2 regions of the Janthinobacterium sp. 75 genome follow, and region 1 is predicted to be linked to the other one. Evidence: predicted binding sites of a transcription regulator. Region 1 holds the regulator's gene; the other holds the start of a gene.
The links. The regulator NrdR, encoded in region 1, represses ribonucleotide reductase genes. The targets are predictions, from matches to a motif close to CACNANATNTNGTG.

Region 1 (10,145 bases):
CCGCAAATCATCGTGCACGGCGTAAAACGACTGCGGCAGAAAGGCGGAAGGCCAAGTATCGGCCGCTTCGACCAGCTTGCCCGTGCCGAACAGCAGCACATAGCCGCCACCGGGCGCATACGCCACATTCAGCCGCTGCGTCACGGGCTGGCGCCTGCCCTGCACATCGCGCGCCACAAACACCAGCTTGCGCGCCTGTCCCTCCTTCCACGGCGGCCCGCCAGCCATGCCGAGGCGCCAGATATTGCCCTGCAAATCTCCCGCATAGATATAAACCTGTTCGCCATCGGCGCCCGGCACCACGGCCGGCGGGCCCAGCGCCTGGGACACGGCTTCCGCGCCCACCGTCCCATCCGCATCGCCGCCATGGCCATCACTGGCCACGGGCACCTTGAGCCGGAAGTAATTACTTCCCAATTGCCAGGGCGTGCCAGGCGCCTTGTCCAGCGCCAGCAGGAAGATGGCGGCGGCCGATGCGGGGGCCGTCGTGTCCTTGCCGTCGTCCGCATGGTTGTTATAGCCGCTGGCGACGACGGCAAAATCGCGGAAAGCCGGCGCCCCCTCCTTGCCGCCCATATTGATACGGGCAAAGGCGGGCGGCGCGCGCACATTGCCCATCAGCTTGTCGTCGCGGTCCGTGAATTCCCACAGCGCCCCTTCTTGCGCGAAGCGCGCCGGGTCGGTGATATCGAGCGCAAACACGCCTTGCGCTCCGCCACCCAGGCCCGACACCAGCACCGTCTTCCAGCGTCCCGATGCCTGTACTTCCGCCGTGGCCGCCGCGCCATCGAGCAGCGGGCCGGGGCTGTAGCGAGTGCTCGCAGCGGCCGCCGCCGCGTGCAGCAGCGCTTGCGGCAGATAGGCAAACAATTCGCTGCCCGTGCGCGCATCGAACGCATGCAGCAAGCCATCGTTGGCCCCCAGGTAGAGCATTTTCCGACGCTGCAGCAGCAACTTGCGGTGCAAGCCATAGCCGGCGCCCGGCACGCCCAGCCCCGGCGCGCCCACGTACAGCAGATTGCCATATGGCGCCGCACCCAGGCTGCCTGAACGGCGCCGCAGGAAGCCGCCCGGCTGGCCCACCTCGTGCGTGCGCTTGCCCAGCAGATATGCCAGGCGCGCCTCTCCCTGGCCCGCCTGGCCATTGCCGCCTTCGAATGCGCCGCGCTGTTCCGCGTCGAGACGGTTCCAGGCCAGCGGCATCAGGCTGCCCCGGGCGTCGAGCGTGTAGACGGGACGCAAGGACACGGGCGTGCCATCCGGCACCAACTTCTCTTGGCCGCCAACGCGCCACCCTGGTTTGCCGGGAAGCAGCGCGCCGTCGGCACCCACGGCAAACGCGGTGCGCGACAAGCTCATGCTGCCATCGGCCAGGCGCATCTGCGTCTGGAACCAGTATGCCTCTTCCGTGCCACTGGCCAAGGCCATCAGGGCCGGCCCCGCCAGCGTCGCCGGCAAGCTGCCCATGTCGGCTGCCGCAAAAGCTGCCCGCAATCCCGCAATCAGGGCAGCCGGATCGCTGCCGGGCAAGTAATGTGAGGGCCAACGGCCGTCCACGCTCCACTCCTCCAGCGCGTTGCCCGTCGCGCTCTTGTAGGGGTTGGCGTCGCCGTTCGCATCGAGAAAGCCGCCATATTTGGCCACCAGCAACAAGGGTGTCGAGGCGGGCATGACGGCGGACACGCCCGCGGGGTCGCCCTGGCGCAAGTCGCCCGCATAGTGCTCGACCTTTGCAACGCCGTCGTTCCTGGCGCCAGGACGCAGCGCCTGCACATGCGACCAGTAGGCCAGCCCTGCAGCATGGTAGCTGGCGCCGCCCGCCCCGTCGGCCAGCAATTCCAGTGCCGCCAGTTCGGTCCGTGGCGCAGGATTACCCTGCGCGCCACTGCTTTCCAGGCTGCCCACCGCATGCGTCCAGGCCATCGCATCGAACGGCGGCGGCGCAAAACCATCGGCGGCGCGTGCGCGGTCGCCGTTTGATGCGGGAGTCGCCGGAACATTGCCGGGCACGTAGCGGTCGCCCGCCATGCCCGCATCGCCGAGGCTGACGACGATGTGGCGCTGGCAGCTGGCCGATTGCGGGTCGCTCCAATACGTCACGACCGGCAAGCCTTCATCGATGGCAGGCGCGGCCTTGGCAGGCGGCACAGCGGTACTCGCTTGCCGCCCCTGCAAGTAGCGCAGCGATTCATACAGCAATTCAGCCAGCGGCGCCGCCCTGGCGTACGCACCTGGGTGCCCGGCATTACTGCGGCCCAGGCCATTGATGTAAGCGGTCACCCCGCCACCAGGGCTCGCACCCTGGGCCACAGCCTGCGCCATATAGACGCCAGTGGCGGGATTCCACTCGGCATCGGCGTTGTCTTGCGGCATATAGTCGGGCGCCGTCCAGCGCTGCCGTCCAACGTGCGCCAGCGGCGCGCGCAGCACGCCGCCATACACGGGACCGGCGCTGGCGGGCGTGCCGTTCAAGTGACCAAACACGCCCACGCGCACCCTGCCGCCATGGCGCTGCACGGCCCCCACCGGCTTGTAATTCTTGCCGTATGCCAGGCACAAATCCTCGCGCAGCGGCCCCTCATCGGCGTCGCAAACGCGCACGCGCGCGAGAAACACGCCATGCGTGGCAGCAAAGCCGGGCGCGTCGCAACTGCCACCTGCGGGCTGGCCAAGGCTGGCATCGCCGAACAGCAGGCGGTTGCGGCAGGACACGATGGCCAGTTGCGCCAGCGCAAACGGCGTCGCCGCCGCCACGCCTGCATGCAAGACCTTGCGCGGAAAAAAGGTGGGATGGGCAAAATAGTCGATGGGGCCGTCGGCATCGGGCAGGTAGGCGCGCTGCAGCACCGTCTTGCGCACCTCGTCAATGACGCGGTCGCCGCCCGTCAGGGCGTAACGGACGATGTCGAGCATGCTGGCGCTGGCCCAGTTGAGAAAGTTGCCGCTGAAACTATCGCCGCCGCAGCCGTGTAGCGCATCGGCCGGTTTCAGCACGGAGAAGTAAGCGGTCGCTACGCGCAAGTCCGGCAGCATGACGCCGTCCTTGCTGCGGTACGGATAGCTGTAGCACATGCGCGCATGAAAGTAACCGGCGTACTCGCGCTGCGGCGCATAGTCGCTGCCGTACGCAGCCGCAGCGGCCGCATGCGTGAAGGACAGGTTAAGCAACAGATTCGGCGGCACTCTGGCGCCCTGCAAGCCCGCGTCGGCCCGCGCCAGCGTCACCGTCGGCTGGGCCGCGACAGCGGCGCCAATAGCCAGGCAAGTCAGCAGTATCAAGCAGAAAGACCACATAGCCCTCATGGCCCCGCTCCCGCCGCCTCTTTGCGGTAGTAGCTTTGCAGCACGACTTGCGTGCTTTCTTGCGCGCCAAACCCCATGGCCGTGATGCGGTACACATAGCTTTCCGTGGCCAGGCCGCCGGCCACTGCCGCTGCCTGTGCGCCGGGCGGGTGGAACGGCAGCAGTTCGATGAGGTAGCGGGGCCGGCGAGACGGCAGGAAACCCTGCCCCGTCTGCATGACCGCGCCCGTAAACTGGCCATACGGTACCGCACGGCTTTCAGCGTCCGCGCCATCGAGGTCCATGCTCAGCCAGAGCGCCGGCGCATCCTCGGGCGCGGGCAGGCACAGGCCCAGTGCGCCCCCTTCGCCGCAGCCGGCGGCAAACCCTGCCGCACTGCCCGGCGCAAAGAGGCTTGCCCGGCCCGGCGCGCCAGGCAAGCCTTCGATATCGTTTTGCGCATCCACCAATGCCTCCTCCGCCGCCTGAAACGCGATCTGCCGGTCACGCTCGCCGCGTGCCGCCTTTTCGCCCTGCAAGGCCATCTGCGCCGCCGATATGCCCAGCAGCAAGATGATCACAAGCAGGCACAGCACATACACCATGGTGGCGCCACGCCCTTGCGCGCCCGGAATGCAGCAGCCAGGACAACAACGGACGCCCATGCAAGCCACGGTGGCGCCCGCCTATGCCGGCCCGTTGCGCAGCATGATGCTTGTCTGCACCAGTTGCCGCAGCCTGGAGCGCGTTGCTGCGGGCAAGGCCGCGCGCGCGATGCGCACGCCCGTGTCGCCGGCGCCGTGCGCTTCGGCATAAGCCTTGCCGAACAGGTCGAACTGCGCCGGTCCCAGTTCCGCCATCTTGTCCACCTGGCCCGCCTCGCCATGCAACAGCAGCGCCACGCGCACGCTGGCCACGCGCTTCCAGTGCGTGCGCCGGTAAAAATCGCGCTGGCGCGCGGCCGCATCCGCGCCCGCCAGCACCAGCGCCGCATCGTCGGCGTCGAGCGCGCTGGCATTGACATAGTGGTTCGCCACGCCGTCGGGCGGCGTATCCGTATCGAGGCCATACAGCACCTGGAAACTGTCGACGCCGCGGATAATGGCGTCCGCGCCCCAGCCGTTCGCGCCGCGATATTTGCAACGCAGCTCGCCTTCGCCATCGGCTCCCTGGGCCACATAGAAAATACTCCAGCCCCGCTGCGCCTCCGTTTGCGCGGCGCCCACGGCGAAGCCGGCGCAATTGAGCACGGATCCGTCGCCGCCCTCCTCCTTGCCGGCGCCGTAATAGCGCAGGGCCAGCACGTCGCTGCCCTGCACGGCGTCGGGCAGCGCGCCGCTGATGCCTTCGCTGTTCTTGCCCAGGCTACGCGCGTCGAGCCCGGCGATACTCGCGCTGTCGTAATCCGCATGGGCGACGGGCGCGGCGCTGCTGTCCCAGTTCACATACGCTGTCTGGCGCACGGCGCGGGCGATGGTGTCGAGTGCATAGCGGCCATTGTCATCCAGGCGCGCGCTGGCGGACTGCTCACCATAACTGCCGCTGGTAGCCAGCAGCACGGTACTGGCCGCCAGCATCAACAACGCGCCCAGCGACAGGGCCACCAGCAATTCAAGCAGGCTCATGCCGCGATGCCCGCGCAAGACAGTGTTCATGCGCCGCCTCCCCCAAGCTGGAATGCCAGCCTGGGCAACGATTCGCCTGCCGCATTCACTGCGGGTGATCCATTGGCCTGCCTGCCGCGCCAGCCCAGCTTGATGATGATGGGCGCGCCCTTGCCGCCGCTGCACGCCCAGTGCAAACCCTGGGCGGCGGCATCCCACGCGGCAAGGTCGCGGCAGATATGCAGCCGCGCGCCAGGCAAGGCCGACTGCAGCTGCTGTTTCCATTCGGCGATGTCGAATTGCGCCAGCTCGGCCGCGCTGCAGACGGCGGCGCCGAAGCAGCCGGGCGCGCCGCCGCCAGCCTCGGCGCCGTCCTCCGCCGCGTAGGCAACGCTCAGGTAGGGATTACCCGCATCGGGGCCATGCATGAGCACGCTGTTCGCCCGCATGCGTTCGGCCATGCCGGCGGCCAGTTGCACACCCGCCGACAACAGCGCCGACTCATGGCGCGCGCGCAGGGAACTCAGTTGCAGGATGCTGGCGCCCAGCAAGCCCAACGCCAACAGCAGCAGCGATACCAGCACCTCGACAAGGCTGCTGCCATCCATGGGACCACGCGTGCCACTGTGCATGAGCTTCTCCTGCCGACAGAATGTAACCAGGACGGGAGCCGCGCCGGCGCCCGGCCCACTTACACGATAGGCGCGCGCAAACAACCGCGTCTGCGCTAGCGCAAACAGCACGGCGATATGGTGAGAAAAACAGCGTTGGGATTGATCGGTCGCTTGCCAGGCGAACGCTGGCGTGATGAACACGGGGCGCAGGACCGGCCCCGTTTTCAATAAGGGGACATCAGGGCTTGCTGCGCGCCTGTCCCACTTCGGCAATCGCATCCTGGAACTCGGCCAGGTCTTCGAAATTCTTGTAGACGGAGGCGAAGCGGATGTAGGCGATCTTGTCCAGGCGCTTGAGTTCCTGCATGACGAGTTCGCCGATATAGCCGGAATCGACTTCGCGCAAGCCGCTGGTCAGCAATTTTTCCTGGATGGAAGCGATGGCCGTATCCACGGAGGCGGCCGCGACGGGACGCTTGCGCAAGGCCAGCATCAAACTGCCGCGCAACTTATCCGCAGCGAACTCCGTCCGGCTGCCATTCTTTTTGACGACGGCCGGCATGATAAGTTCAATGCGTTCGTAGGTGGTGAAGCGCTTGTCGCATTTACCGCAACGGCGGCGCCGCCGAATGGCATCCCCGTCCTCCGATACGCGCGTATCGAGGACCTGGGTGTCGCCGTGCTGGCAAAATGGACATTTCATGGGCTGGCTACAACTTTATAGTAATAATTACGGGAAATCGCCGCCCTTAAATGAAAGGGCGCCCGAATCACTCCGGGCGCCCTTGGGCACGACTGGAATGTGTCAGACAGAATCTTACTCTGTATGACACATTCTGGACAAATAATTACGCGGCGTACACCGGGTGTGCATCGGCCAGCACTTTCACGGCCGCTTTCACGCGCTCGATGGTGGCGGCGTCATGCGGATTGTCCAGCACGTCGGCGATCAGGTTGCCCACTTCTTCCGCTTGCGCTTCCTTGAAACCGCGCGTCGTCATCGCCGGGCTGCCCAGGCGGATGCCCGAGGTGACGAAAGGTTTTTGCGGATCGTTCGGGATGCCGTTCTTGTTGCAGGTGATGTGCGCGGAACCGAGGATGGCTTCGGCTTCCTTGCCCGTCAGGTTCTTGGCGCGCAGGTCGACCAGCATGACGTGCGATTCGGTGCCGCCGGAAACGATGCGCAGGCCGCGCTTGATCAGGGTTTTCGCCAGAACGTCGGCGTTCTTGACCACTTGCTTCTGGTATTCAACGAAGTCAGGGCTCAGTGCTTCCTTGAAGGCGACGGCCTTGCCGGCGATCACGTGCATCAGCGGGCCGCCCTGAATGCCAGGGAAGATGGCCGAGTTGATGGCTTTTTCGTGTTCAGCCTTCATCAGGATGATGCCGCCGCGAGGGCCGCGCAAGGACTTATGCGTGGTCGAGGTGACGAAGTCGGCGAACGGCACCGGATTCGGGTACAGGCCGGCGGCGATCAAGCCGGCGTAGTGGGCCATGTCGACCATGAAGTAGGCGCCCACTTCCTTGGCGATCTTGCCGAAACGCTCGAAGTCGATCTTTTTCGAGAACGCCGACGCGCCGGCGATGATCAGCTTGGGCTTGCGTTCGCGGGCCAGGCGCTCCATAGCCTCGTAGTCGATGTCTTCTTCCGCCGTCAAGCCATACGATACGACGTCGAACCATTTACCGGACATGTTCAGCGGCATGCCGTGGGTCAGGTGGCCGCCTTCGGCCAGCGACATACCCATGATCAGGTCGCCTGGTTTCAGCACGGCAAAGAACACGCCCTGGTTCGCCTGCGAGCCGGAGTTCGGCTGCACATTCGCGCATTCGGCGCCGAACAGCTGTTTTACACGGTCGATGGCCAGTTGCTCGGCCACGTCGACGTATTCGCAGCCACCATAGTAGCGCTTGCCTGGATAGCCTTCGGCATATTTATTCGTCAGCTGCGAGCCTTGCGCTTCCATTACGGCCGGCGATGTGTAGTTCTCCGACGCGATCAGTTCGATGTGGTCGTGCTGGCGCGTGTTCTCTTTTTGAATGACGGCGAACAATTCAGGGTCGACGTTGGCGAGGGTGTGATCTTTTGCAAACATGTAAAAACTCCAAGGATGAGGGTGCTTGTACTGGCAGGTTGGATCGAATGAGGGGAGCCGGCGTTAATTGAATAACAACATTGGACAGGCAGCCTCTTCGTGCTTTTCCATAGTGGCTACCCAGGCGAACGGCTGATGAAAAATCTCACGTTTCCCGGTGGGTGCCCACCTTTCGCCGGTTTGCCGATCACCATCCAGGGAGATCGCCCGACTTTTCGCCAGTCACGTGAGACGTAATGGAAATCAAATTGTAAGTTAAGTGCCCAAATTGAGCAAGGAATGCAACCGTGCAGCTATAATCGCCGCGCGCCATCGCAGCCCGGGCATGGCCACAGACCGCCCCGGGGCGTGCCTGCGGCTCTTAAGCTGAACTTAAACCTGGCTGCGGCATGTAAGCGTATGTTACGAAGCTTGCCATTATGCACCCCCGATTTACAATGCTGCGGTGCAACTTATATGCAGCTTTTGCATAGCTTTCCAGCAAGCGCCCACCGTCACAAGAAGAAAAATCGCGTAAAATGTTGCTCAATCTCACTACTGGCGCAATAAACATGCCTTCAGTCTTTACCTGGAACGTACGTGTCTACTATGAAGACACCGACGCCGGCGGCATCGTCTATTACGCAAATTACCTGAAATTCTTCGAACGTGCGCGTACCGAATGGCTGCGCGCCATCGACGTGGGCCAGCAGGAGCTGCTGGAACAGCACGACGCGATGTTCGTTGTCAAAAGCGTCAACGCCGACTATCATGCGCCAGCCAGGCTCGATGACACGGTAAGATTAACCTTAAGCATAGAAAAGATGGGGCGCGCCTCCATCGTTTTCCTGCAACAAGCCTGGTGCGGCGAGCGCCTGCTGAACACGGCCCGCGTCAAGATCGGCTGCGTCGACTCGGCATTGCGCCCGCGCGCCGTGCCTGATGCAGTGGCGGCCCGCATGCGCGCCGCCTGAGCCCTACCCGCCACCCCCGGACAATTCACCCAACAGACTGCCAGCCAATGAACGTTACACAAGATCTTTCTTTCCTCGCGCTCATCACCAATGCCCATTTGATCGTGCAACTGATCATGGCCCTGCTGCTGCTGATTTCCCTGACCAGCTGGACCTACATTTTCCGCAAGATGTTTGCCGTGCGCCAGGCGCGCAAGCAAACCATCGAATTCGAACGCAGCTTCTGGGCCGGCGGCAACCTGCATGCGCTGCATCAAAACGCCAGCGGCAACCGCGACCAGAGCGGCGCGCTGGCCCGCATCTTCGACGCCGGCATGGGCGAATTCATCAAGGGCAAGGCATCCTATGGTTCGCGCGAAGCGCTGGACGTGGGCGCCGTGCTCGACGGTGCCCGCCGCGCCATGCGCGCCGCCTTCCAGCGTGAAATGGACGTGCTCGAATCGCATCTGGCCTTCCTCGCTTCCGTCGGTTCCGTCTCGCCCTACATCGGCCTGCTCGGTACCGTCTGGGGCATCATGAACGCCTTCCGCGGCCTGGCCAACGTGCAGCAAGCCACCCTGGCCGCCGTCGCGCCCGGCATTGCCGAAGCGCTGATCGCCACCGCCATCGGCCTGTTCGCGGCAATTCCCGCCGTCGTCGCCTACAACCGTTTTTCGCATGACATCGACCGCCTGGCGATCCGTTTCGAGAGCTTCGTCGAGGAATTCTCCAACATCTTGCAGCGCCAGTCGCGCTAAGAGGGAGCAGCGTTCATGGGTTCCTCATTCAATAGCGGCGGCATGCGCGGCGGCCGTGGCCGCAAGTTCAAGTCCGAGATCAACGTCGTGCCGTACATCGACGTGATGCTGGTGCTGCTGATCATCTTCATGGTCATGCCGTCGTCGAACAATCCCAGCGTGGTGAACTTGCCCAACGCGGAAAGGTCGGCGAAGCCGCCCGATGACTATATCCAGATCGTGCTCAAACCGAATGGTTCGCTGTCGATCGGCGTCATCGGCAAGGAACAGTTGTCGCCGGAAACGGAACCGAACCGCGACGCCCTGCTGCGCAAGCTGCGCGGTTTGCACGAGAGCAATCCCGACTATCCCGTGATGATTGCGGGCGACAAGGAAAGCAAGTACGACGATGTGATCCAGCTCATTTCGGAAGCGAAAAAAATGGGCATTACCCGCGTCGGCCTGGCCACCAAGTAAGCACAGCATCCTGTTTCCAGACTTGACCGTTTTTAGATAGACTAGACTTTGCAGACCAAACAAATCGACCATGTACTCGGCAAGCCCTACAGCGTGCCGCGCGAACGCAGCCGCTGGCCCTCGCTGGGCCTGGCGCTGGCGATGCACCTTGGCCTGCTGTTTTTCCTGTGGGTGGGCGTACACTGGCAAAATACGGAACCCGTCGCCGTCGAAGCGGAAGTGTGGGACCTGAAAGTGCAGACGGCAGCGCCGCCGCCCGACGTGGCGACGGAACCGGAGCCGACACCGGCGCCGCCACCGGAACCGCAAGTGGAACAGCCGGCCCCGCCGCCACCGCCGCCGGTGGCAGCACCCGAGCCGAAGGTCGACCTGCGCGAGGCGGAGATCGCCCTGGAACGCAAGA
Region 2 (10,145 bases), 480 kb from region 1:
GCATTTCGGCCAGCGCCGTCTGCCCCATTTCCAGCGGCATCACCCAGCGCCGCGCGCCCAGGCGCGCCAGCAGTTGCAGGCTGGGGCCATTGAACAAGTTCAGATGGGGGCCGGCGACAAAGGGCGCGCCCTTTTCCATGCAGTGCACGGCGCCCATGTCGTTGGCCTCGACCGTATAGCGGCCATTGCCCGTGATGCGGCGCAGGGTCGCCAGTTCGGCGCCCGCCTCGATCAGCGCCTGCGTCGACAGCACCACCTCCTTGCCGGCAGCGGCCAGCAGGTCGGCGATATCGAGCCAGTCGGCCAGGCGCAGCTCATGCCGACGCGAGCACACGGTTTCGCCCAGATACACGATATCGACGGCGGTGCCGGCGATCTGCTGGTAAAACTCGAAGACCGTGGCGCGCGGCCAGTAGTACAGCAAAGGACCCAAAGAAAGCTTCAGCATGTTCATCCTCTATTTCCAAGATCTATGATAAGCGCCCAAGGTGTGCTGCTGACCTTCTGCCAGCTTGTCCATGGCCGCCATCCAGCCCGGCTTGACGGCATAGCGTGGATTGCCTTCGCGGCAGGCGTCGATCGCTTCGCGCCACACGCGCGTGACCTGGGCCACGTAGGCGGGACTGCGTTGGCGCCCTTCGATTTTCACGGCGCGCACGCCCATGGCGATCAGTTGCGGCAGCAGCGCCAGGGTGTTCAGGCTGGCCGGTTCCTCGATCGCGTAATATTCTTCGTCATTGACTTCGAAACGCCCCTTGCACAGGGTGGGATAGCTGGCGTTTTCGCCTGGCGCATAGCGGTCGATCAGCACGCCGTTCAGGCGCGATTCCAGACCGTTCGGCGTTTCCAGCCAGCGCACGGATTTCGCCGGCGAGCACACGCCGTGCGTATTCGGCGCCTCGCCCGTCGCATACGACGATAGTGCGCAGCGCCCTTCGACCATCACGCACAGGCTGCCGAAGCCGAATACTTCGATCTCCACCTCCGTCTTGCTGATCAATTGCTCCACCTGCGCCATCGACAGCACGCGCGGCAGCACGGCGCGGGCGATGCCGAAGTGCTCGTGATAGAAGTTGATCGCTTCATAATTCGTGGCCGAGCCCTGCACAGACAAATGCAGGCGCAGCTGCGGCTGGTGCTGGGCCGCGTAGGCCATAAGGCCCGGGTCGGCGACGATCATGGCGTCGATGCCCGCCGCGGCGGCACGGTCGATGGCGCTGCGCCACACGGCCCAGCTGTGCGGCTGCGGATAGGTATTCAGTGCCAGCAGCACCTTGCGTCCATACTGGTGGGCGTAGCGCACGCCTTCGGCGATGGCCTTCTCGTCGAAATTGAGGCCGGCGAAATTGCGCGCATTGGTGGCGTCGCGAAAGCCCAGGTAAACGGTATCGGCGCCATTGTCGACAGCCGCTTTCAAGGCAGGCAGGCTGCCGGCGGGGCAGACCAGTTCCAGCGGTCCGGCCACGCGGGTGGCGGTGGTTGATTCAAGCATCATGATGTTCACAGTCCTGTATCGGCTCAGGGTGCAGACTATAGCCCCGCCCATGCCGCCCAGTCCTTGACGCAGGTGAAGGAATGCATGCATGGCTGGCGCACCTTCAACTTGCTTGACCTGGCTGTAAAATGCCCATCTTTCCTCCTGTTTCAGTTCCCACCATGACCCGCAAACCGCTGCTGATTTTCCTTCTGACCCTGTTCCTCACCGCGCTGCAAGTGCAGTGGGCCGGCCCGACCGATGGCTATGACGCAGGGACCATCTCCGTGCTGTCGCCGGAAGTACTGGGCGCCTATCCGGGCGTGCTGCTGCTGTTCCTGCTGGCCGTGTTCGCGCGCCGTCAAATGCCGCTGCTGCGTCAGGCCGCCATCTGCACGGGCCTGCTGGCCATCTACTGGCTGCTGGCGAACTACGCCACGTTCGACGCGCGCGTGGCCAGCTGGAGCACCTATACGCCGCTGGAAATCTGGACCCACGTGCTGCCCGCCTCCGTCGCCAGCATCGCCGCCTGCGGCGCCGCGTTCTTTTGCGCGAGCTGGCTGATCCTGCGCGAAACACGCTGGAACAAAACCGGCTGAGGTGGTTTTTTCACCTGGATCAAGGATATGCGAATCGCTTGCACGCCACCTTTGACCGCACTACATTTAGTGGATAACCTTCATAAAAACACCGCATGTTGTGTTTATTGGAGGTTTCATGACGACGAATGCAGTTTCCCCCACACGCGGCCAGGTCGATGTCGCCGCGTCCATCAATGAATACCTGGAACGGCGCGACTGGCGCGTGAACGCCAATGCCAACCAGGGGTATTCCCTGGGTGGACTGATCCTCAATGTGTCGGGCAAGGTCATCGCCAACTACTGGCTGGACCAGGTGTATCCGCCGGCAGTGGGCGCGGCGCACCGCGAAGCGGCGCTGCACATCCACGACCTCGACATGCTGGCCGGCTATTGCGCCGGCTGGTCGCTGCGCACCCTGCTGCATGAAGGCTTGAATGGCGTGCCGGGCAAGATCGAATCGGGTCCGCCGAAACACATGTCGAGCGCCATCGGCCAGATCGTCAATTTTCTGGGCACCCTGCAAAATGAATGGGCCGGCGCCCAGGCGTTCAGCTCCTTCGACACCTACATGGCACCCTACATCCGCAAGGACAGCCTGCGCTACGAAGACGTGCGCCAGCATATGCAGGAGCTGATCTTCAACCTCAACGTGCCATCGCGCTGGGGCACGCAGACGCCGTTTACCAACCTCACCTTCGACTGGGTCTGCCCGGACGACCTGCGCGAGCAGATTCCCGTCATCGCCGGCCAGGAGATGGACTTCAGCTATGGCGAGCTGCAGGCGGAGATGGACATGATCAACCGCGCCTACATCGAGATCATGATGGCGGGCGACGCCAAAGGCCGCGTCTTCACCTTCCCCATCCCCACCTATAACATCACCGAGGATTTCGACTGGCATAGCGAAAATGCCGAACGCCTGTTCGAGATGACAGCCCGCTACGGCCTGCCCTACTTCCAGAATTTCATCAATTCGGAACTCAAGCCGAACATGATCCGCTCCATGTGCTGCCGATTGCAACTGGACTTGCGCGAACTGCTGAAACGGGGCAATGGCCTGTTCGGTTCCGCCGAGCAGACGGGCTCCCTGGGCGTGGTGACCATCAACTGCGCGCGCCTGGGCCATTTGTGGCGCGGCGACGAAGCGGCGTTGATGGCGGACCTGGACCGCCTGCTGGAACTGGGCAAGACCAGCCTGGAAATCAAGCGCAGCACCATCGAGGAATTGATGCAGCAAGGCCTGTTTCCCTACACGAAGCGTTACCTGGGTACCCTGCGCAATCACTTTTCCACTCTGGGCGTGAACGGCATCAATGAAATGATCCGCAATTTCAGCGGCGACGCTTACGACATCACGGCACCGGAAGGCCATGCGCTGGCCGTGCGCCTGCTCGACCACGTGCGCGCCCGCATGGTGCAATTCCAGGAAGAAACGGGCCATATGTATAACCTGGAAGCGACGCCGGCCGAGGGCACCACCTACCGCTTTGCCCGCGAAGACCGCAAGCGCTATCCCGCCATCCTGCAGGCCGGCACCGTCGACAACCCGTATTACACGAACTCGTCGCAGCTGCCCGTGGGCCACACGGACGACCCGTTCGAGGCGCTGGAATTGCAGGACGCGCTGCAGCGCAAGTACACGGGCGGCACGGTGCTGCACCTGTACATGACGGAAGCGCTGTCGGACGCGAATGCCTGCCGCGAACTGGTGAAACGCGCCCTGAGCCGCTTTTCGCTGCCCTACATCACGGTCACGCCCACGTTTTCCATCTGTCCGCGCCATGGCTACCTGGCCGGCAAACATGAATTCTGCCCCACCTGCGACGCGGAACTGATCGCCCGCAAGCAAGCCCACCCTGCTCCATCACTTGAGGAAACGCCATGAATGCACGTCCCGACTTCACTCCCGCCATCACCCTGCTCGACACCGAACGCCAGCGCTGCGAAATCTGGACCCGCGTGATGGGCTACCACCGTCCTGTCGCCTCGTTCAACATCGGCAAGCAGGGCGAATTCCACGAGCGCCAGTATTTTACGGAAGCGAGCGCCCGGCTTGGCCAGCCCGCCTGCCATGGCTGAGTTGAAAGTGGGCGGCCTGACGCCCTTTTCCGCCACCGACTACCCGGGCAAACTGGCCGCCGTGGTCTTCGTGCAGGGCTGCCCCTGGCGTTGCGGCTATTGCCACAATCCCCATCTGCAGACGCGCACGCCGCAGGGCACCATGCCCTGGCAGGACGTACTGACCTGGCTGCGCCGCCGCGTGGGCCTGGTCGACGCCGTCGTCTTCAGCGGCGGCGAGGCGTGCATGGACCCGGCGCTGGCGCGCGCCATGCAGGACGTCAGGGAACTGGGGTTCGGCGTCGGCCTGCACACGGCTTGCATCTATCCGCAGCGCCTGCAGGAAGTGCTGCCCCTGGTCGATTGGGTGGGCTTCGACATCAAGGCGCCGTTTGCCGACTATCGTCATGTGACCCGCGTGGCCGGCAGCGGCGACCCGGCGCGCGCCTGCCTGGACGCCATCCTCGCCAGCGGCGTCGCCTACGAATGCCGCACCACCACCCACCCGGACTTGCTGCCGGACGAACAGCTGCTGGCCCTGGCCACCACCCTGGCCGCCAAAGGCGTCGACAACTACGTGCTGCAGCAGTTCCGCGCCGAAGGCTGCCTGGATACGGCGCTGGCCGGGCGCCCCCTGCACGGCTATCCTGCGGCGCGCACCGTGGCGCAAATCGGCGCCATGTTTCCCCGTTTTACATTCCGTAATCATGGCAATTGAGCTAGTCGCCACATAATTGCTGAAAGCCCCACAAAATTACCCGTTCTGCAACGCTGAAAAGTCTTGCGTGCTGTAATGTATCAACTGTGTTGCGCACCACGTGCAGCCCGTCAGATTCCTCACACAGCATTACAGATAAGCGTCATCCATGAACGATTTCACCGCAGTCAGCCCAGGCATCCCTTCCACCCACGCCGATATCCTGTACGGCCCGCCGCGACCGGATCTGCTGCGCGAGGAAGTGCTGGCCGACCTGCTCGAAGCGACCGCCCGCCGCTGCCCTGGACAGATCGCCCTGATCGATGGCGAGCGCCGCATCACGTATGCGGAACTCGATGCCCAGGCGGGTCTGGCCGCGTCGCGCCTGGTGGCGGCCGGCGTCAAGCCCGGCGACATCGTGGGCCTGTGGCTGCCGCGCGGGGCCCCTCTGCTGCTGATGCAGGCGGCGATTGCCAAGGCGGGTGCCGCCTGGCTGCCCGTCGATGAAGACACGCCCGTCGAGCGCCTGCAGGTGTGCCTCGATGACGCCAATGGCGCTGGCGTCGTCAGCTGTACGCAGTTCGCGCCGCGCCTGTCTGATGCTGGCATTAAACGCCCCGTATGGACGGCGGAAAGCCTGCTGGCCCCCGCCGCACCGGGCGAACACTTGCCCGCGCGCGGCGCCGTGCTGCCCGAACACCCGGCGTATGTAATCTACACCTCCGGCTCCACGGGCAAGCCCAAGGGCATATTGATCAATCAGCGCAGCATCTGCCACTTCCTGCGCAGCGAAAACGCCGTGCTGGAAGTGACGCAGGCCGACACCGTCTACCAGGGCTTTTCCGTCGCCTTCGACATGTCGTTCGAAGAAATCTGGATCGCCTACCTGGTGGGCGCCACCCTGTGGCTGGGACCCAAGGATATCTCGGGTGACCCGGAAGCCTTGCCGCGCGCGCTGGCCGAGAACAAGGTAACTGTTCTCCATGCGGTGCCGACCTTGCTGGCCCTGTTCGCCGAAGAGGTGCCCAGTCTGCGCCTGATCAACCTGGGCGGCGAGATGTGCCCGGAATCGCTGGTCGAGCGCTGGTCGCGCCCTGGCCGCGCCATGTTCAACACCTATGGCCCCACCGAGGCGACAGTGTCATGCAGCCTGGCGCGCCTGCGGCCCGGTGAACCTGTCACCATCGGCACGCCGCTACCCAACTATGGCTTGCTGGTGCTGCAGGTGGCCGAGCCGGGAGAAAACCGCCCCCTGGCCCTGCTGCCACGCGGCGAAACGGGGGAATTGTGCATCATCGGTCCCGGCCTGGCCGAGGGTTATCTGGGCCGGCCCGACCTGACAGTGGAAAAATTCCTGCCCAACCCGTGGGCGACAAACGAAGATGATGCGCGCCTGTACCGCACGGGCGACCTGGCCCGCATCGATGCCGACGGCCAGGTGCTGTGCCTGGGCCGCGCCGACGACCAGGTGAAGATCCGCGGCTTTCGCGTGGAACTGGGCGAGATTGAGGCCGTGCTGGCGCAGCAGCCCGGCGTGGGAACGGTGGCCGTATTGTTGCGCAAGGATGACGGTATCGACCAGCTGGTAGCCTACATCGTCGCCAGCGACGATGCACCCGACGATGCACTGACGGCGAAAACCCTGCGCAGCGCATTGAACCTGCATTTGCCGCCATATATGGTGCCTGGCCGCTTCGAGCTCCTGCCGCTGATGCCGCGCCTGACTTCGGGAAAAATCGACAGGAAGGCCCTGAAGGCCATGCCGCTGTCCGCACCACCGGCTGGCGAAGCGGGTGAATCGGACGTGCCGGAAACCCCCGCCGAAGCGGCCCTGTTCGCGGCGCTGGCGACACTCTTCCCTGGCCAGCCGATACGGCGCCAGCTGGACTTCTTCAGCGACCTTGGAGGCCACTCCTTCCTGGCCGCGCGCCTGGCCTCCGCCCTGCGCGCAAATCCGGCTTACGCCCACATGACGGTGCGCGATATTTATCACAATCGCCAGATCGGCAAGATCGCCGCCGTGCTGAACGAAGCGCCCGCGCTTGCCACGCCGGAAGCGGAGTGGACACCGCCGTCGACCCTGAAACGCTGGATCTGCGGCGCGGCGCAGGCGGCCGCCGTGCCGGGCCTCGTCACCTTGCGCATGGCGCAGTGGATGGCGCCGTTTTTCACCTACCACTTCTTCACGGGCGACACGGGAGATACCGTGCCGCGCGCCATCGCCGCCTCCATCGGCGTGTTCCTGCTGGCGACCCTGGCCGAATTTGCCATCGCGATTGCCGGCAAGTGGCTGATCGCGGGGCGTTTGAAACCGGGCAGCTATCCGCTGTGGGGCATCACCTATTACCGCTGGTGGCTGGCCGACCGACTGGTCGAATCGGCGCCCGCGTATCTGCTCAGCGGCTCGTCTCTGAACAGCTGGTGGCTGCGCGCGCTGGGCGCGAAAGTGGGCAAGGAAGTGGTCATCGGCTCGATGACCCTGCGCGCGCCCGACCTGCTGTCCATCGGCGACAACGTCAGTGTGGGCAATGCCGTCAACTTTGAAAACGCCAGGGTCGAGCGGGGCCGTTTGCTGCTGGGCCGCATCAGCATCGGCGACGATGCCTGCATCAGTTCCTATGCGATTTTGGAAGGCAATACCAGGGTGGGCGCCTTCGGCCACCTGGAGGGTCAATCGGCGCTGGCCGACGGCGCCTTCGTGCCGGACGGCCGCGTCTATACGGGTTCGCCCGCGCGCGACATCGGCCCTTACGATCCTGCCAGCCAGCCGCCCCGCCCCGCCGTCTCGCGCCTGCGCCTGACGGGCGAAACCCTGTTTTTCTGCTTTGGCATGGTCCTCATCGCCGTGCTGTTCTTCATGCCCGTTTTCCCCAGCTTCGTGCTGATCGACTGGTTCGACGAACGCGAAATGATGCCGTGGCTGCAGGGGCGCGACGTGACGACCCAGCTGGCTCGCTACTTCCTGCTGGCCTTCCCCGCCAGCGCCGTGCTGATCGTGCTGACGGCCCTGCTGTCGGCCGCCATCCGCTGGAGCGCGCTGCCCCGTTTGAAGCCGGGCAGCTCGCCCGTGCACAGCAATATCTATTGCGCCAAGTGGCTGGTCAGCCATATCCAGGAATCGAGCCTGAACGTCCTGCACGGCATCTACGCCACCGTGTACGCCCCATACTGGTACCGCCTGTTGGGCGCCAAGGTGGGCAAGGGCGCCGAGATTTCCACGGCCCTGGGCGTGGTGCCCGACATGCTGACCCTGGGTGACGACACCTTTATCGCCGACGCCGTCATGCTGGGCGACGAGCAGATCGACGGCGGCTGGATGACCATGCGCCCCACCGTCATCTCGCACCGCAGCTTTGTCGGCAACGGCAGCTATATCCCGGACGGCACCGTGCTGCCCGAGCACGTGCTGATCGGCGTGCACACGCATGCGCCGCGCAATGCGCAGATGCACAGTGGCGATACCTGGCTCGGTTCTCCGCCCATGCACCTGCCTGCGCGCGAACAGGTCAGCGGTTTTGCGGAACACCTGACCTTCAAGCCATCCATCCTGCGCCGCCTGGGCCGCAGCCTGATCGAAGCCTTCCGCATCGTCGCGCCGCACGCGGTGGTGATTGCCGTCGGCTACACCCTGGTGCTGGACGTGATGCCGATCGCGGGCGCCGGGCGCTGGGGCGAAGTGGTGGGCGACCTGGCCATCGCCGGCATCGCCTACGGTATCGGCAATTTTTTGGTGGTCGTGCTGTTCAAGTGGCTGCTGCTGGGACGCTACCGCAAGCATGCGGCGCCCATGTGGACGCCGTTCGTGTGGATTTCGGAAGGCGTGACCAACCTGTATGAAGGCATCGCCGTGCCCAACTTCATGCGCTACCTGCGCGGCACGCCGTGGCTGCCACTGGCCTTCCGCCTGTTCGGCTGCAAGATCGGCCGCGGCGTCTACATGGACACGACGGACATTACGGAATTCGACTGCGTGCATATCGGCGACTACAGCGAATTGAACGCGCTGACCTGCCCGCAAACGCATTTGTTTGAAGACCGCGTGATGAAGATCGACCACGTGGAGATCGGCCAGCGCGTCTACATGGGCCCGCGCAGCTCCGTGCTGTACAGCGCCAAGGTGGGCGACAATGCGCGCCTGGGTCCCTTGACCCTGGTGATGAAGGGCGAACACATCCCAGCTGGCAGCAACTGGGCCGGTTGCCCGGCGGCGCCACTGCGCAGCTGATGGATTCAACGGTGCTCTGGTCGGGCGACGGCGTGCTGGTGATCGGCATCGCCGCCGTCCTGCCGCGCGCCGAAGCCCGCCTGCGCATCCGCGCCGCCGTGCGGGAAGCGGCGGCGCAGTGGCTGAAGTTGAACAGCGAGGCAGTCTCGCTGGAGTCGACGCCGGGCGCTCCTCCCCGCCTGCTGCTGGCCGGCCGCACAGCAGGTTTGTCATTGACCCATGACGAGGGAATGTCGCTGGCCGCAATCCACCTGCATGGCGCTGTCGGCATCGACGTGATGCGCGTGCAAGACATTGCCGACTGGGCGAATCTGGCGCGCGATTACCTGGGGTCGCAGGTAGCGCAGGAACTGGCCGCCGGCCCCGCCTCCCTGCGCCCCGCAGCGCTGGCACGGGCCTGGACGGCGCGCGAAGCGGCGCTCAAGTGCGCGGGTTTACAATTGATGGAGTGGGACGGGATAGCATTGGATTGTCATTTGCAAGCCGTGGAGACGCCGCAAAATTTCGTGGCTATGTTAGCGACAATCCGGGGTCAGACCCGACGGGTCTGACCCCAGCTTTACGCCGTTGGGTTGATTCCCTCTCAATCCTCCTTGCCATCATCAGCTCCACCGATCTGGACGAAAATCAGTTTTGCGATAATACTGACGAGCAAACCCAGCACCCCGATCAATTCCAGCATGGCCTTTCCTTTGCAGTGACAGCAGAGCAATCCACTGTAGCCTGAACGCCGGGGCAAGGCTAATATCAAATCAGGCAGTCACCGATCTCGAAAAGGCATACGATTGATTTCCATCAGACAGTTCCGCTATTTTGTCGAAATCGTCGATGCGGGCAGCTACTCGCGTGCGGCGGAAAAGCTGTATATCGCGCAGTCGGCCCTGAGCCGGCAGATCAAGGAGCTGGAAGGCGAGGTGCAAGCGCTGCTGCTGACGCGCGACGCGCGCCACATCGAACTGACGCCGGCGGGCCAGGTATTTTATGAACGCGCCAAACGCATCCTCGAAGACATCGACGAAACCGTGCGCCAGACCCGCCATGTAGGGCAAGGCGCGCAAGGCATCATCCGCCTGCTGCATTCAAGTTCCGTCACCCTCACGCCCGCCATCG

Region 2: C8C89_RS21680 (ribonucleoside triphosphate reductase) is a predicted target of NrdR. The motif match lies at 2,132-2,145, and genes of this name have one in related genera.

The regions. Positions count from the first base shown of each region.
Region 1 covers NZ_SORD01000001.1:5,243,109-5,253,253, forward strand. The annotation lists gene C8C89_RS23895 (PilC/PilY family type IV pilus protein) at 1-3,294, opposite strand, end outside; gene C8C89_RS23900 (pilus assembly protein) at 3,300-3,887, opposite strand; gene C8C89_RS23905 (PilW family protein) at 3,969-4,937, opposite strand; gene pilV (type IV pilus modification protein PilV) at 4,934-5,518, opposite strand; gene nrdR (transcriptional regulator NrdR) at 5,739-6,203, opposite strand; gene glyA (serine hydroxymethyltransferase) at 6,349-7,596, opposite strand; ZMP/ZTP riboswitch at 7,708-7,832, opposite strand; gene ybgC (tol-pal system-associated acyl-CoA thioesterase) at 8,148-8,549, shown strand; gene tolQ (protein TolQ) at 8,597-9,286, shown strand; gene C8C89_RS23935 (ExbD/TolR family protein) at 9,302-9,742, shown strand; gene tolA (cell envelope integrity protein TolA) at 9,791-10,145, shown strand, end outside.
Region 2 covers NZ_SORD01000001.1:4,761,832-4,771,976, forward strand. The annotation lists gene C8C89_RS21665 (U32 family peptidase) at 1-448, opposite strand, end outside; gene C8C89_RS21670 (peptidase U32 family protein) at 458-1,492, opposite strand; gene C8C89_RS21675 (hypothetical protein) at 1,657-2,073, shown strand; gene C8C89_RS21680 (ribonucleoside triphosphate reductase) at 2,192-3,940, shown strand; gene nrdD (anaerobic ribonucleoside-triphosphate reductase) at 3,937-4,134, shown strand; gene C8C89_RS21690 (anaerobic ribonucleoside-triphosphate reductase activating protein) at 4,127-4,831, shown strand; gene C8C89_RS21695 (Pls/PosA family non-ribosomal peptide synthetase) at 4,980-9,035, shown strand; gene C8C89_RS21700 (4'-phosphopantetheinyl transferase superfamily protein) at 9,035-9,586, shown strand; gene C8C89_RS21705 (LysR family transcriptional regulator) at 9,821-10,145, shown strand, end outside.